Regions from separate parts of the Bacillus sp. BC05(2025) genome, predicted to be linked through region 1. Evidence: predicted binding sites of a transcription regulator. Region 1 holds the regulator's gene; the other holds the start of a gene.
What was found. Region 1 encodes LexA, which represses DNA repair genes until DNA is damaged. Its sites were predicted from a motif close to CGAACATATGTTCG; they were not measured.
Positions count from the first base shown of each region.

Region 2: uvrB (excinuclease ABC subunit B) is a predicted target of LexA. The motif match lies at 3,224-3,237, and genes of this name have one in related genera.

Region 1 covers NZ_JBWYRA010000001.1:1,091,281-1,097,546, forward strand. The annotation lists gene phnC (phosphonate ABC transporter ATP-binding protein) at 1-129, opposite strand, end outside; gene ACZ76X_RS05680 (phosphate/phosphite/phosphonate ABC transporter substrate-binding protein) at 213-1,151, opposite strand; gene ACZ76X_RS05685 (bifunctional metallophosphatase/5'-nucleotidase) at 1,335-2,918, shown strand; gene ACZ76X_RS05690 (DUF896 domain-containing protein) at 2,958-3,197, opposite strand; gene ACZ76X_RS05695 (YneB family resolvase-like protein) at 3,243-3,899, opposite strand; gene lexA (transcriptional repressor LexA) at 4,041-4,661, shown strand; gene ACZ76X_RS05705 (DUF4097 family beta strand repeat-containing protein) at 4,749-5,555, opposite strand; gene ACZ76X_RS05710 (DUF1700 domain-containing protein) at 5,556-6,098, opposite strand; gene ACZ76X_RS05715 (PadR family transcriptional regulator) at 6,091-6,266, opposite strand, start outside.
Region 2 covers NZ_JBWYRA010000006.1:19,096-25,361, reverse strand. The annotation lists gene uvrA (excinuclease ABC subunit UvrA) at 1-1,169, opposite strand, end outside; gene uvrB (excinuclease ABC subunit B) at 1,175-3,151, opposite strand; gene ACZ76X_RS19030 (hypothetical protein) at 3,443-4,063, opposite strand; gene ACZ76X_RS19025 (MerR family transcriptional regulator) at 4,060-4,821, opposite strand; gene ACZ76X_RS19020 (hypothetical protein) at 4,922-5,149, opposite strand; partial or broken gene ACZ76X_RS19015 (ATPase) at 5,166-5,237, opposite strand; gene ACZ76X_RS19010 (helix-turn-helix transcriptional regulator) at 5,294-5,491, opposite strand; gene ACZ76X_RS19005 (YeiH family protein) at 5,734-6,266, opposite strand, start outside.

The sequences.
Region 1 (6,266 bases):
TGTAGATTTTCCAGCACCAGACAGCCCTACCATTACAACAAACTCACCTTTTTGAATGTTCAAGTTTATATGATTCAACCCTTTTGTACCGTTCGGATACACTTTAGAGACATTTCGAAACTCTATCACTCATCTTACCTACCTTCTATGTATTCAAAACTGCAAGCTAACTGAAAACATATCCTTCCAGTTAGCCGCCATTTCCATATGTATTATTGCGTTTTTACTTTCTTTCCATATTCACGAACGATATCAAATTTACTATCATCGGATTTAACATATCCTTCATGTGAATATACTTCTTTAATGATTTTGTGACCTTCCTCATTCTTTCCTATTTCAATGAAAGCATCCTGTAATTTCTTACTCCACTCTGCATCTAAATCAGAGCGTACCGAAATCGTATCGTTTGGAATCTTCTCTGTAAATTTCACTATTTTCGTTTGATCAAATATATTTGGATAATCTTTTTTTACAATATTACGAGCATCTTGGAATACAACAGCTGCATCTACATCACCATTTAAAAGAGCAATAAGCGACTGATCGTGACCTTTTAATGTAATAGGTTTCACATCTTTTAACGGATCAACGCCCTCTTTTAGTAGTACAGCCGCAGGCCATACATATCCCGCTGATGACGTTACATCTTGATAACCAATTTTTTTACCTTTTAAATCTTTTACACTATTAATGTTTGAATCTTTCTTAACTACAAACTCAGATTTATAAAAGTCTACTAAATCCTTTGTAGGTGCTCCTGTTTCATCATCTACTCCAAAACGTTGCGCTTGTAAAATTACGTTTGCAGCCTTTTTCTCATGTGCTAGCACATACGCTGTTGGAGGTAAAAAGCCTACATCTACTTGCTTAGATGCCATCGCTTCTACAATTGTATTGTAATTCGTTGAAATACTAACTTTTACCGGAATATTTAATTTATCACTTAATAGCTTCTCAAGTGGTTTAGCCTTCGCCTCTAACGTGTCTGCATTTTGAGAAGGAACAAATTGAACATTTAAAGTCTTCGGTACATACCCTTTTTTCGTATCTTCATTTTTACTTGCGCTTGATTCCTTCGTTCCACAGCCACTTAATAATCCCGCTGCTAGCACAACTGTTGTGCTCATTGCAAAAACTTTTTTAAACATATTAATGCCTCCATTTTTATTGTTATAAATTACCTTCCGTGAACATGAAGAAATATATCACACATTTTTATTAATAATTGCTTATTTACAGAATCTTTACACATTCTATACACTCTCATTAAAATTCTCTTCATATATTTGATATGCTTAACTAGTAGATAATAATAGAAAAGGTGAATGATATTGAATCAAAATCAAATTGTAACTTTAAACATCTTATTAACAAGTGATATACATGGTACTGTTTATCCAATTCACTATCAAGATAACTCCAAAGCTGAAATTGGTTTAGCTAAAATTTCTACTCTTATAAAAAAAGAACGTTCCCAAAATAGAAACGTCCTATTAATTGATAATGGTGACTTCATACAAGGAACACCCTTTACTTATCATTACGCTACATATGAAAAAGATAAGAAAAACCCAATGTCATTAATAGCAAACTATTTACGTTATGACGCTGCAGTGATTGGGAATCATGAATTTAATTATGGAATGGATGTATTAAATCATGCTATTTCTACTGCCAACTTCCCGTATTTATCAGCAAATATTTTAGATAAAAACAGCAAAGAATCTTATTTCGGAAAACCATATATAATAAAACAGATTGAATCAAATATAAAAATTGCTATTTTAGGGATGACAACGCATTACATTCCTAATTGGGAACAACCCCACCACATTCAAGATTTACAATTTGAAAATGCATTAGAATCAACAAAAAAGTGGGTTTCTTACATTCACGAACACGAGAAACCAGATTTATTAGTCGTAGCGTATCATGGAGGATTTGAACGCGATTTACAAACCGGGGTACCGACTGAAGTTTTAACAGGTGAAAACCAAGGATATGCAATGTGCCATGAAATTGAAGGAATAGATATTTTGCTAACAGGTCACCAACACCGAGAAATCGCTGACACCGTAATAAATGGTGTAACAATTTTACAGACCGGATGCAATGGACACTCCGTTGGAAAAATAGCAATAACATTTGAAAAAACAGAACAAAAATGGGTGAAAAAAGAGAGTTATTCACAATTATTGCCCGTGCAAGGAATTGCGGCGGACCAACATATTCTTTCCTTAGTTGCCGATTATGAAGAGAAAACACAAAATTGGCTCGATCAACCTATTGGATTCATCTATGGGGACATGCAAATTTCAGACGCTATGCAAACTCGTTTGCAAGACCATCCTTTTATTGAATTCATAAATAAAATACAGATGGATATAGCTAATGTATCAATTTCTTGTACAAGCTTGTTCCATAATACATCTCCAGGTTTCCCGGAACATGTAACAATGCGTGACATCGTTTCTAATTATATTTATCCAAATACATTACAAGTAATTAGAATAACTGGAGCGGATATAAAAGATGCCCTAGAACTCTCAGCTTCTTATTTCACATTACATGCAGATGGATCCATCATCGTAAACCCTACCTTCTTAGAACCAAAACCGCAACACTATAATTACGATATGTGGGAAGGGATTTCGTACGTATTAAACATTTCCAAACCTATTGGCGAAAGGGTCAAATCTTTACAATACAAAGGCGCTCCGCTTAATATGGATGAAGAATATGACGTCGTTATGAATAATTATCGCGCAAGCGGCGGAGGAAACTTCTTTATGTTCCAAAATAAGCCCGTAATAAAAGACATACCAACAGATATGTCTGAACTGATCGCTAATTATATTTTGAAAAATAAAAAGATAGAAGCAACGGTTAATAACAACTGGAAAGTTATTAAATAACGAATATAATAAATAAAAAAGATGGGCTTCGCCCATCTTTTAGTTTAATTTTGCATTATCTTGCTTTTTTAAAGCTTTTAATTTCGCCGGTGTAACGTCAGTACCTTGTTCATTAACGACTTTAATTCCTTTAAGTTCGTTTAACATATTTTGACGAAATCCTTTTAAATATTGTTCACGTAGCGATTGACGCTCACGTTGTTCTTCTTCAGTTAAACCTTCAGCTTTTGCTTTTTTCGCTAAGAAGTTAATGCGTTCAACGAGTTCGTGACTAAGCATCTCGAATCCCCCTTCTAATCAAAACTGATTATTATCATACAATAGTTACTCTTCTTTATCAAGCAATTGCTTTGTATACTCTACATATCTACGATGTACAGTCGCTTTTGAAACATTATGACCAAAGCCGCGAAGCGTTGCCGCAATTTCTTCGAAAGTAAGTTCACTCTTACGCAAACGTACAATTTCCTCAATCGGCACTTCTTTCTTCTCTCGTCCTACGCTTAAATGACGGTTCTTTAAATTATTTTCTGGACGATAGCCTTTTTCAACTGCTCGTTGCATACCACGTTTAATTTTCAAGTTATGAATCTTTCTTTGATACTCTTCAACAATACCAATAATATCTAATACCATTGAATCAGAATCCGACAATTGCAATTCTCCATTATGCGTATGCGTATATACTTTTATTCCTTCTTTATGTAAACAGTGCATTAACGCAATCTTTGCATTCCCTCTACCAAGGCGCGTTTCATCTTGTATAAGTAGCACATCAATTTGTTCGTCTCGAATTGTATCTAGCACTTCTAATATGCCCTCACGCTCAATTATATAGCCACTAGCCTGCTCTTCAATCACCTTAGTAACATTCATTTGATAGCGCTCTGCTAAATGCAATAATTCATCTTTTTGACGTAATAATGACGTTTCTTGTGCTTCTTTTGTTGTACTCACACGCGCATAAATAATTGCATTCATTATGAACCCCTCTTTCTCACTATTATTTCCCTCCAGTTTAACATAAATTCGCCTTTTGTTCGAACTTATGTTTGTAGAATGTTTTTTCGCATGTTATACTTATTAATAAGAAAAATGAAAGAAAACGAGGTGTTAGAAAACATGGAAAAGTTAACGAAACGCCAGCAAGACATTCTCGACTTTATTAAGCTAAAAGTACAAGAAAAAGGATATCCACCTTCCGTACGTGAAATCGGTCAAGCAGTCGGCCTCGCTTCTAGTTCTACAGTGCACGGACATTTATCAAGATTAGAAGAAAAAGGATACATTCGACGCGATCCAACAAAACCACGTGCAATTGAAATTTTAGGTGACGATCGAATGGATACAGAAACACAATCTGTTATTCAAGTTCCAATTGTCGGAAAAGTTACTGCCGGATTACCGATTACAGCAGTTGAAAGTGTAGAAGATCACTTCCCACTTCCAGCTAGCATTGTTGCTGGAGCAGACCAAGTGTTCATGTTACGTATTTCTGGAGATAGTATGATTGAAGCTGGTATTTTCGATGGAGATTTAGTTGTTGTTCGCCAACAACAGTCTGCATATAATGGTGAAATTGTAGTTGCTTTAACAGAAGATAACGAAGCAACTGTTAAACGTTTCTATAAAGAAAAAGACCATTTCCGTCTACAACCGGAAAACTCTTCATTAGAACCTATCATTTTAAAACAAGTGTCAGTTATCGGTAAAGTAATTGGCGTATATCGTGATTTACATTAAACATAATAAAAGAAGATAATTACCTTATTTACATACGGTAATTATCTTCTTTTTTGTATTTTGATAGATTTTCATACATTCTATTTCTTATGAACGCGTTTTAATCGTCACATCGCCAGCTGCTGTTTTACCACTAATCTTTTTACTACCATTTCCAATTTTTACATTTTTATTTTCTTCATTAAAAATCATCACTTCGCCAGCTGCACTTTGCCCAGTTATAACTGCATCTTGTGGTTTTTCTAATAAAGTAATATCTACATCTCCAGCAGTTGAGCTTGCCTCTACATCATATTTAGGATCATGATCCATAATATGCACTTCTCCACTAGCCGTTTTCGCAGTTACTTTTCCTATTACCTTTTTAAAGCTCAGCTCTCCAGCTTTTGAAGATCCTTCCACACTTTTTGCCGTGACATGTTTCAAATCTACTTCTCCAGCGAGGGTCCCAACAGTTACATGCTCACTGTTTACATCACTCATTTCTATTTGTCCAGCGGATGAATTTACTTTTATCTCTTTGTAAGAACGTTCTGGTACAAATATAGTCACTGTTGACGTTTGAAACCTAAAATCGTAAAAAGAAAAATCAAATGAATCACCTTTTTCTCTTTCCCCAATAATTTTTAATGTGTCACCATCTTCAGCTATACGAATCTTTTGTTTACGTACATCCCCTGATTGCTTTACATAAAAAGAAGAGTCAGAAGATTTTTGAACAACAATATCCCCAGCATCTAACTTAACTTCTATATTTTTTATTGTTTCGTTTTTAATTACGTCTTCTTTATTTCCTTCTTCTGCAGTTTGTACTGCTTTTTCATATGTTTGTGAAATCCCTATAACTCCAATAATGATACAAGCGATTGCTACTAACAATATTTTTTTCATCATCTACTCCCCTTTTATCATTTTGAAGTTCCATATGACATAACGTACGCATAGCCTTTTAAACCACTTCGTACTATAATAAGCGATCATACATAACAACAAACCTACTCCAACAAACGTTATACTAACGAATACATCCAACCATATAAAAGTACCCATAAATACTTTTCCAATAATGAAAAATGGTGTCACTACACTAGCAATCCCACCGACCCAAAAGGAAAATATAAAAGCAATAATTGCAAATAACGGGCCTAACACAATTATGAAATTAAACAAACTAAGTCCAATTGCTGCCATGACAGCTCTTGTCACATTTGAAGTTGATGGATCTTTTTTCATCTCATCAAATCGATACATCGCAAGTAAGTCTTTCGCAATTATTTTCGGAGAGCCAAGGCCCTTTATTATTTCTGACTCAGTTTTTCCCTCTTCTTTCCCAAACTGAAAATGCTCTTCATAATCTAATAAAATATCTTTCCTCTCTTCTTCCGGTAACTTTCTAAGATGACTTGATAATTCTTTAAGAAACTGTTCTTTACTCATCCCATTCCACCCCTTCAATAATTTCTTGTACGCCTTTTACAAAATCACGCCACTCCGTTACTAACAAATTCAGTTGCGTTTCCCCTTGCTCAGTTAGTTGATAATATTTACGAGGTGGCCCCTCCGTAGATTCTTTCAAATACGTTTGAAAATATCCTTCTTTCGTTA
Region 2 (6,266 bases), on a different contig from region 1:
GTTTCACGATAACGACGTTCAATATTTGGAATAACACCTTCAAATAAAATCTCATTTTCCTTTACTTGACCAAATTCATTTACATAGCGGAAATAAACCTTCTCTTCACCGCTTCCGTATAACACTTTATCAAATAAATCTTTCGGTATATCTTTCACAGGCACATCCATATCAACGCCATAATGATTACATACAGATTGTAAAAGCTGCGGGTAATATTGTGAGCTTGTCGGTTCCCAAGGCGCAATCGCATGTTCCTTTAACGATAAATCCCAGTTCGGAATAACAAGTTCTAAATCTACCTCTAGCTTTGAACCAAGTCCATCACAAGAAGGACATGCTCCGAATGGACTGTTGAATGAAAACATACGCGGCTCTAATTCTCCAATTGAAAAACCACAATGCGGGCAAGCATGATGTTCACTAAATAGAAGTTCCTCTTCTCCCATTACATCGATTAACACACGGCCTCCGCCAAGCTTTAATGCACTTTCAAGTGAATCTGCAAGGCGGCTTGCGATTCCTTCTTTTACAACAATACGGTCAATGACAACTTCAATAGAATGCTTCTTATTTTTATCTAACGTAATCTCTTCAGATACATCCAGCATTTCACCATCAACACGTACACGAACATATCCTTGCTTCTTAATATCTTCAAGCACTTTCACATGTGCACCTTTACGCCCAGAAACGATAGGGGCTAACACTTGTAATTTCGTACGCTCAGGATATTCAAGAACACGGTCTACCATCTGTTCCACTGTTTGTGATGTAATTTCAATGCCATGATTTGGACAAATCGGCGTACCAATTCGCGCAAATAATAAACGTAAGTAATCATAAATCTCCGTTACCGTTCCGACAGTTGAACGCGGATTACGACTCGTCGTTTTTTGATCAATTGAAATCGCTGGTGACAATCCTTCAATCGTATCTACATCCGGTTTATCCATTTGTCCTAAAAACTGACGCGCATACGCAGATAACGATTCTACGTATCTGCGCTGCCCTTCTGCATAAATCGTATCAAACGCTAATGATGATTTCCCAGAACCAGACAATCCCGTCACAACAACAAGCTGATTTCTCGGAATGGTTACATCAATATTTTTTAGGTTATGTGCCCTAGCACCTTTTACAACAATAAAATCCTTGCTCTTACTCACTCTTTTCACCCTTCCGCTTTTAATTCTAATAGTAAATCTCTTAATTCAGCTGCACGCTCGAAATCTAACGCTTTTGCTGCTTCTTTCATCTCTGCTTCCATCTTCGCAATTGTTTTTTCACGCTCTTTTTTCGTCATCTTCTTAGCTGGCGTTGCTTCATATGTTTCTGTTTCTTCAGCAGCTGTCGTGGCACGTATCACATCACGCACGCCCTTTTGAATTGTTTTCGGCGTAATACCATGCTCTTTATTGTAAGCTTCTTGTATAGTGCGACGACGCTTCGTTTCTTCAATTGCAATTCCCATCGATCTCGTTATACGATCTGCGTACATAATAACGCGGCCGTTTTCGTTACGTGCTGCACGACCGATTGTTTGGATTAACGAACGCTCTGAACGTAAGAATCCTTCCTTATCAGCATCTAAAATAGCGACAAGTGAGACTTCCGGAATATCTAATCCTTCTCGCAATAAGTTAATACCGACAAGAACATCAAACTTACCGAGGCGAAGATCACGGATAATTTCAATACGTTCTAACGTTTTAACTTCAGAGTGAAGATAGTTCACTTTAATTCCTACATCTTTTAAGTAATCCGTTAAATCCTCTGACATCTTCTTCGTTAAAGTCGTAATTAATACACGTTCATTTTTTGCAATGCGATCTTGAATCTCTCCTAATAAATCGTCAATTTGCCCTTCAATTGGTCGTATATCAATAGGTGGATCTAAAAGTCCTGTTGGACGAATAATTTGTTCTATTACTTCTGGCGACTGCTCTAATTCGTACGGTCCCGGCGTTGCTGAAACGTAAATCACTTGATTCGTTTTCTCCTCAAACTCATCAAACGTAAGCGGTCTATTATCTAAAGCTGATGGCAGACGGAATCCATGATCTACAAGCACTTGTTTACGTGCTTGGTCCCCGTTATACATCGCTCTTACTTGCGGTACTGATACGTGTGACTCATCCATAACGATTAAGAAATCTTTCGGGAAATAGTCTAATAGCGTATACGGCGTTGCACCCGCTGGACGAAGTGTTAAATGGCGGGAATAGTTTTCAATCCCTGAACAAAAGCCCATCTCGCGCATCATTTCTAAATCATAACGTGTACGTTGTTCTATACGCTGCGCTTCTAACAATTTGCCATTATCATTTAATTCCTTTAAACGTTCTTCTAATTCTTTTTCTATATTTTCAATAGCGACCTTCATCTTTTCTTCACGTGTAACGAAGTGAGATGCTGGGAAGATTGCTACATGATCACGTTCTGCTAATACTTCACCTGTTAACGCATTTACTTCACGAATACGATCGATTTCATCACCGAAAAACTCAATTCGAATACAATGCTCGTCAAGTGATGCCGGGAAGATTTCAACTACATCTCCGCGCACGCGGAATGTACCACGCTTGAAATCAATATCATTACGTCCATACTGTACATCAACAAGTTCACGAAGCAATTGATTGCGGTCCTTTTCCATACCAACTCGAAGTGAAACAACTAACTCACGGTATTCTTGCGGAGAACCTAAACCATATATACACGAAACACTCGCAACGATAATTACATCGTCCCGTTCAAATAATGCGGACGTTGCTGAGTGACGCAATTTATCAATTTCATCATTAATTTGCGCATCTTTTTCAATAAACGTATCTGTTTGCGGCACATATGCTTCTGGCTGATAATAATCGTAATAACTAACAAAATATTCAACTGCATTATTCGGAAAAAAGTCTTTCAACTCACTATATAACTGTCCTGCTAATGTTTTATTATGAGCCATGACAAGTGTTGGCTTCTGCACTTCTTTAATGACATTTGAAATCGTAAATGTCTTACCCGTTCCTGTCGCTCCAAGCAACACTTGCTTTTTCTTTCCACTATTAATTCCCTCTACAAGCTTCTCTATAGCTACCGGCTGATCACCTTGTGGGGAATACGCTGAGACAATTTCAAATTGACGTTCCAAGAAAATCCGACCTCCTCATAAAAAATCTGTATTATTATTTTACCACGAATGCCCATAAAAAACCTAAAAAAACGAACAGATATTCGGTAAAGTTTTCGACAATATATACATAGAAAAAGGAAGGAGAGAACACTTCCTTCCTTATCAAACCTTCTCCCACATGAACAGAAAGTAAACAACACACTAATTAAAAACCTAATGCATTTCAAATAGACATATAAAACTAGCTCTTTTTCCTACTGTCATCCTCTCCTATACAAACTATTGGTATACTAAAAAAGCTACTTTCCTCTACGAAAGTAGCTTCTCTTTTCCTTTTTCCTTCTTCGGGAAAAGAACATATGAAAATGAAATAACTGTATCCACTAAAAGTATAATCGCCCAAACTTGGCTAACACGACTTGCTTTTTCATTTAAAACAATCCCCGTTTCTAACCAATTATGCCATTGTTCAAACGGGACAAAACCGTACAGAAAGAAAAAGAAAATATGCACAACAACGAATAAAACAAGATGTAATACCCAATTTTTTATTTCCTGCTTCGCATAAGCCATACCTGTTAATTCTACGTGTTCTTCCATAATTGGCGCTGGTTCATTCCGCCATTTCGCAACTAGCTTTTGCGCAAATATATCAAGCTTCTTCAAATCCTTTTTCCCGTAGAAAACTGCATACAATAAAATAATTACCGTAATGATTTGAAAGTTAGAGAACTTTCCTGTTTGATAATAATCCACTACCCCTACGGTTAAAATAAACACTTCATTTATGAGGAGTACAATCCCCATAATAAAGCTTGCCTTCTTCAAACGGAATCCGTAGCGGAGTAAAAAGAAACCGATAGCTGATAACCAAAATACAATCTCTGCCCCAATTAAAAAATACCAACGATATTCTGCAAGTATACTCATTTATCCTTCTCCTTTTCATCATATATACGAAAAGCTTCATCCATATATAATAAAAGTTCTTCTTCAATTGGATACATGCTCATTTTCTGTGAATCTTCCTTCGATTTTCTAACTTCCCATAACTTATCTAAAAATGCTTCATCACCATTGGCCATTTCTAAACACTTCTGCATTAATCTCTTCGTTGCCCCTTGCACCTCATCACTTGCGGCTTCTTTACCGTCTTTCATAAAAGTGCGTAATTGCTTTAATAAATCTACCCATTCTAAAACATTCGGATCTTCTTCACTCATATTTGGCAAATTATGAAGTAATTTTTGTTCTTCCTTTGAAAATACTTCATTTTGAAATATTTCACGTATACGAGAAGACTGTTTCGAAAGCTGGATCAGTTCAAACATAACTTTCCAATCGAGCTCTCCCTCCACATCTACCGAATAAACAACTGCTTGTAAAACGCGCTCCATTCGATTGAATTTCTTTTGTTCTTCCTGTACAAATCGAAGTTGTTTTTCAAGCGAATCCTTTAAGTTAAGTTCACCTTTTACTAACATATTCGCAGACTCTTTTAATGAAAATCCCATTTCCTTTAAAAATAAAATTTGTTGGAGACGTATTACGTCAGCTTCACTATATAAACGATGACCGCCTTCTGTTTTCCCGCTCGGCTTTAATAAATCTATTTGATCATAATAACGTAATGTACGTACTGTTACCCCTGTTTCTTTCGTCAATTGTTGTATTGAAATCACTACCATCACCTCTTCCCCTTCATTATAAAAGATGACGTAACGTCACTTTCAATACTTTTGTTAAAAAAATACAAAAAGCTGTTTATACTCTTCGTATAAACAGCTTTTACGGAAATAATCCTTTTTGTACAGCGCGCCCACAAAATAAAATAAGTGCTCCAACGACAACACTCGTTGCTGTTTTATGATAATGAGCTGACACTAATAAATAATATGATAAACCTACAGTGCCAAGCATAATACAAATACTTGGTACTGGATTACGAGAGAAATTCTGCATTCCCCAAAACAAAGCAAAAATAGCCGTAGCGACACATAATACCGGTAATCCCATCCCAGTTCCCCTTTTTCTATCTATTCCTTGTTGCTAATACACTCGTCGATGCCACACTTATTAATAAACCAAAACCAATCCCTATATATTTAAACGTATAATCTAATTGAAATCTCTCAAACTTATCATTTATTTTTTCTCCCCTTACTCTAGCGTAAATATTTCCTCCACCTTCATTCCAAAATATTTAGCGATTTTTAACGATAATTCTAGACTCGGGTTATAATGATGGTTTTCAATCGCCACAATCGTCTGCCGCGTCACCTGCATCGCCTTTGCCATTTCAACTTGCGTTATATGATTTTGCTTTCTTAACTCTTTTATTGTATTTTTCACACCCATAGGCTCCACCTTCAAAAGTAAAGATATCTTTACTCTAATTATAAATATTTTCCATTTCAAAGTAAAGATATCTTTACAAATTTTAAAAATACATTTCACTGAACATCTTCTCTACCAAAGTACAAGAGTCATTTAATTTATATCAGCGATTTTTTAATATATCGACTTACCGACATCCGTAGCCCTATAATCATAAGAAAAAGCTGTTCCCAAATACCTATGGGAACAGCTTCTCCGCCCTACTACATAAACCTTAACGCATATACAAGAACGTATCCAAGAATAGCAAGGAAAACTGAACCGATCAGCCCCGCCACGAATGCTTTGCTTCCTAACTTACGGAACGTTTTAAACTCTACATTTAAACCAAGCCCCGCCATCGCCATTGCGATGAGCATATAAGCAATGACAACAATGTATCCGGCAACAACTTCTGGGATAATACCGAGCGAATGCACTGCACTCATCGCTAAAAATCCGAAGATGAACCACGGAATCGGAAGGTCACGCCACGATCTTTTTTCCTCGCTACCTTCGCTCTTACCGAACCATAATCCAATTAAAATCGCTACTGGCACAAGCATTGCAACGCGCGTTAACTTCACAATAACTGCGATGTCTACAGCCGTGCTTCCTCCTGGCGCTGCAGCTGCGATGACATGAGCGATTTCATGCAGCGTCGCACCTGAGAATACACCGTAGCCGTACGGCGAGAAGCCAAGCACTGGGTATAATAGCGTATAAATAAGTGTAAATATTGTACCTAAAATTGCAA